2 regions of the Pseudarthrobacter sp. PvP090 genome follow, and region 2 is predicted to be linked to the other one. Evidence: predicted binding sites of a transcription regulator. Region 2 holds the regulator's gene; the other holds the start of a gene.
What was found. Region 2 encodes LexA, which represses DNA repair genes until DNA is damaged. Its sites were predicted from a motif close to TCGAACANNTGTTCGA; they were not measured.
Positions count from the first base shown of each region.

Region 1 (2,452 bases), on a different contig from region 2:
AGGTCATGGCGGGCCAGTACCTCGACATCCTCGAAGAGGTCGCCGGACCCCGCCGCGACCGGGCCGGAGCCGTCAGCCGCGCCCAGTCGATCATTCGCTTCAAGTCGGCCAAGTACTCCACTGAACATCCGCTGGCTCTGGGCGGCGCCCTGGCTGGCGCCCACGACGAGCTGCTGCGGGGCTACTCGGCATTCGCCCTCCCCCTGGGCGAGGCCTTCCAGCTCCGCGACGACGTCCTGGGGGTCTTCGGCGATCCGGTCACCACCGGCAAACCGGCGGGAGACGATCTGCGTGAAGGCAAGCGCACCGTTCTGATCGCCTTTGCCCTGGACCTGGCCAGCCCCGCCGAATCCGCGTTCATCGACGCGAAGCTGGGCAGCCCCGGACTGGACGAAGCCGACGTGGACGAAATCCGCCGCATCATCGCGGACTGCGGCGCCCTCCAGGCCACGGAAGTGCTGATCGATGAATTTGGCCGCGCAGCTTTCGCCGCACTGGACCTCCTGCCGCTGGAGGAGCTGCCCAAGACGGCGCTCCGGAAGCTGGCCGAGGCCACGGTCAGCCGCGCAGCCTGAATCGGAGTCCCGGCAACACCCCAACCCGGCAGGACCAATAATGCAGGCCCGGCACCTCAGATGTGAGGTGCCGGGCCTGCATTATTCAAGGACGGGGGCGTTGTTCGCGGCTACCAGGCCAGGGACTGCGCCCGGCGCCGGATTTCCGTCTTGCGCCCCTCCCGGAGGGCGTCGATCGGACGGCCGCGAAGGGATTCATCCGGCGTAAACAACCAGGTGATAAGTTCTTCGTCGGAATAGCCGGCGTCGGCGAGGACCACGATTGTTCCCTTGAGGCTCTCAACGGCATGGCCGTCCTGGATGAATTCCGCAGGAACGCAACGGATCCGGCGTTCACCGACCCTCAGAGCAGCCAGCGCGCGTTCGTCGAGGAGCGCATGAACCTTAGTAATCGAGACGTTCAGGAGCTGTGCGACATCGGGCAGGGGCAGCCATTCGCCCACAAGGCTTTCTACATTACTCACGGATCAAGATTGCCATGTCTGCGGGCTCTGCGCCTAGTCGGTGCCCGCCGGCTAAGTGCCGGCTGCCTCCGGCCGCACGCAGCCCCCGATCGACACTCCACAAATTCCTGTTTGCGGAAGGTCAAACAGTTCTTGTGCTAATCCCCAAATTATGAGAGATTCACATAGATCACATTTGTAACAATCATAACTTGAGTCACACTGGTAACACCAGTACTGCCGGCCAGAACCGCAGCGTTCGCCGCTGAGAAGAGGACCTTTCCCATGACGACGTCACGTTCGCCACAGCCCACTGCGCGGCCCAGCCTGCCGCTGATTGCGGCCACAACGGCAGCCCTTCCCGCCGTCGTCCTGTCTTCTTTGGCGATCGCCCAGCCGGCTGCGGCGGATTCCCGCTCCCAAGCCATCCCGGCCACGCTCGCTGCGGCCATGCAGGCACAGGCCCAGGGGCAGACCGCCCGGGCGCTGGGTTCCGCGATGATTCCCGCCGGATCCGTCCCGGCGTCCCTGCCGTCCGCCTTCCGTCCAGCAAAGGTTTCCGTCCCGGCGGAGTACACAATCGCCCGCGGCGACACGGTCAGCGGCATCGCCGGCAAGTTTGGCCTGGACACGTATGCCGTCCTGACATTGAACGGGCTGCAGGCGAACACGATCATCTACCCCGGCCAGAAGGTCAAACTGGGCGGCACGGCCACAGCACCGGACCCGGCGGCTCCCGCCACGTCCGCCGTTGCTGCGGGCGGCAGCGTCTACACCGTGAAGTCAGGCGACACGCTCGGCGCAATCGCAGCCCGCCACGGCGTCAAGCTCTCCCACGTGTTCGAGTGGAACGGGCTCAACATGGGCTCCATCATTTACCCCGGCCAGAAGATCAAGATCGGCGGCGGCACCGAAGCTCCTGCCCCGGCTGGCCCCGCCCCGGTGGCGCCGGCGGCGACCCCGGCTCCCGCCCCCGCGTCAGGTTCCTACACCATCAAGGCCGGCGACACCCTCTCGGGCATCGCCGCCAGGAACGGCGTCAGGCTCGCCGACATCCTGTCCGCCAACCGCCTGACGATGAGCAGCATCATCTACCCGGGCCAGAAGCTGGCGCTTTCGGGCGCATCCATCGCACCGGCCTCCACTCCGCCCGCTGCCACCGTCACGCCGCTCGTCCCGAGCACCTTCCTCGGCTACACATACCCGGCCGCCGTCGTTAGCTCCGCCAACCGGAACAAGGCCCTGCTGAACGCCTCGCCGGTGCCCAGCCGTGAGCAGATGAAGAACATCGTCGCGGACACGGCGCGCCGCATGGGGGTCGACCCGGCCCTCGCCCTGGCCTTCGCGCTCCAGGAATCAGGCTTCGACCACCGCTCCGTCTCCCCAGCCAACGCGATCGGCACCATGCAGGTCATCCCATCCTCGGGGGAGTGG
Region 1 covers NZ_JBEPPO010000002.1:354,053-356,504, forward strand. Annotated here, with positions in the region: gene ABIC21_RS03515 (polyprenyl synthetase family protein) at 1-575, shown strand, start outside; gene ABIC21_RS03520 (Rv2175c family DNA-binding protein) at 686-1,039, opposite strand; gene ABIC21_RS03525 (LysM peptidoglycan-binding domain-containing protein) at 1,304-2,452, shown strand, end outside.
Region 1: a site for LexA is predicted at 1,161-1,176, ahead of ABIC21_RS03525 (LysM peptidoglycan-binding domain-containing protein). Genes of this name have one in related genera too.

Region 2 (2,452 bases):
ACATGGAGTACGTGGGAGGGAAGCCGAGGGCCGTGCGCCCCGGGCCGCCGAACGCCTGCAGGATCTGCTGGAGAACCTCGTTGGAGCCATTTGCGGCCCAGATGTTGTCCGCGCCCAGTCCGTGCCCGAGGTATTCCGCGAGGGCTTCGCGCAGTTCCGTGAATTCGCGATCCGGGTAGCGGTTCAAGCCGGCGGCGGCAATCGTGACGGCCTCGGAAATGGCGGCGCGCACATCGGCCGGGACACCGTGGGTGTTCTCATTGACGTTGAGCAGGATGGGGACGTCCAGCTGCGGCGCGCCGTACGGCGTCAGGCCGCGCAGATTGGTCCGGAGGGGAAGTCGGTTCAGGCGCTCTAGCTGGTCAGTCACTGCACCAGTTTAAGTGAGATCGCGGCGGGCGCTGAAACTGTGACGGGTCGACCGGGTTACTTGGACGGGATGAAGAGCGCCTGGCCGGGCACAACACGGGCCGCTTCCAGGTTGTTCAGCTGGATGATGTCGGTGACGACGTCGCGGGGGTCGCGCTCCGGTGCCACGGCCTCAGCGATGGCCCAGAGTGACTCGCCGGGCTGCACCGTCACGGTCACGGTGGGGGTCAGCGACAGCTCGGCTGCGGATTCAGCGGCCTTGGCGGGGGCATTGAGGAAACCGCTGAAGGAGAGGATGAGCGCCGCCAGCAGGATCAGCGGCACCCCGATGAAGACAAAGCGCCCCCGCCGGGTGAGCCGCAGCGGCGCCTGCTTTACCTGCAGCGGCTCCCGCATGACCTGCGGTCCGCGGCCTGCAGCGCCGTTCCTGCCGGCCGGGCCCCGCCGGCCGGCAGATGCACCGCCGTCGGGCCGGCCGTAGTCGCCGAATGCGTCGCGGCCGAAAGTGTCGTGAAATGCGCTTGATGCTGACATGAACTGAGCCCTCCTGGACCATACTGTGCCGCCCGGCGTACTCCACGTACTTGCCGCCAACCGGCCTAACCTTCGAACAAAGAACCGAACGTCATGCTGTGTCCGAACAGTGCTCCACGCCCTAGCAGCGAATTACTAGAACACATATTCGAACCTTGCTTGTTCTGTTTTAGCACTTATTAACGAACAATGTCGAGACTCGCTAGAACAAATGTTTGAAAAAGCAGTGTGGCTGGCCTACGTTTGAGTCAAAGAACAACCACTTCTGCAGTTGATCAGCAGGGTCTGACATTTCAGGCCGGAAGTTCCCGGCAGCCGCAGCCACGGCGGCCGGGCGGAACGGAAAGGCGTTGGCGAACATGGCAGCACAAGCCACTGGCGGCAGGGCCACCCAGCGGGGCCCGCAGGCGGCCCGGCCACCCAAGAGCCTCACCGTCCGGCAAAAGAAGATCCTGGAAACCATCCAGCGCTCGGTGACGGACAACGGCTATCCGCCCTCCATGCGCGAGATCGGCGACACCGTCGGCCTGGCTAGCCTCTCCAGCGTCACCCACCAGCTCTCACAGCTGGAGAAACTGGGCTACCTGCGGCGCGACCCCAAGCGCCCCCGCGCCATGGAAGTGCTGATGCCGCTGACCCTCGACGAGGGAACCGCGAAGATTCCAGGAACCGGGAAGTCCGGCGGCCTGCGCACTGTCGGCGGATTGTCCGTGTCCGAACTGGCCAGCGCCACCGACACCGCCATGGTGCCGCTGGTGGGCCGCATCGCCGCCGGCGGGCCGATCCTGGCCGACCAGGTCGTCGAGGACGTGATGCCCCTGCCCCGCCAGCTCGTGGGCCACGGCGAGTTGTTTATGCTCAAGGTCGCGGGTGACTCGATGATCGACGCGGCCATCTGCGACGGTGACTGGGTGGTTGTGCGCCGGCAGGGCGACGCCGTCAACGGGGACATCGTCGCCGCGCTGCTGGACGACGAGGCGACGGTCAAGACGTTCCGCCAGCGCGACGGCCACACCTGGCTGCTGCCGCAGAACACCCAGTACGAGCCCATCCTCGGCGATCACGCCGTCATCATGGGCAAAGTCGTCTCGGTGCTGCGCTCCCTCTAGGACCGCTCAGCCGGTACATCAACAGCAGCGAAAAGGGCCCCGCCGGCATCGGACGGGGCCCTTCGCGCATCCTCCGGACGTTCCCGCCGGACTACGTGGCGGGCTGCCCGGATTCCTTTGCGAGCCGCTCCAGTGCCGCGAGGGCTACCGCGGGGTCCGTGGTGGGCCAGAACGGCGGCAGTGCGGCGCGGAGGAATCCCCCGTAGCGCTCGGTGGAGAGCCGTGAGTCCAGCACTGCCACCACTCCCCGGTCCGTCGTCGTGCGGATCAGGCGGCCGGCACCCTGGGCCAGGCGGATGGCGGCGTGGGTCGCGGAAACGCTCATGAACCCGTTGCCGCCGGCCTGGGCCACCGCACGGGACCGTGCCGTCATCAGCGGGTCGTCGGGCCGCGGGAACGGAATCCGGTCGATCACCACGAGCCGGCAGGACGTTCCCGGC
Region 2 covers NZ_JBEPPO010000017.1:52,780-55,231, forward strand. Annotated here, with positions in the region: gene ABIC21_RS17915 (histidinol-phosphate transaminase) at 1-370, opposite strand, end outside; gene ABIC21_RS17920 (LysM peptidoglycan-binding domain-containing protein) at 427-903, opposite strand; gene lexA (transcriptional repressor LexA) at 1,263-2,012, shown strand; gene ABIC21_RS17930 (ATP-dependent DNA helicase) at 2,104-2,452, opposite strand, start outside.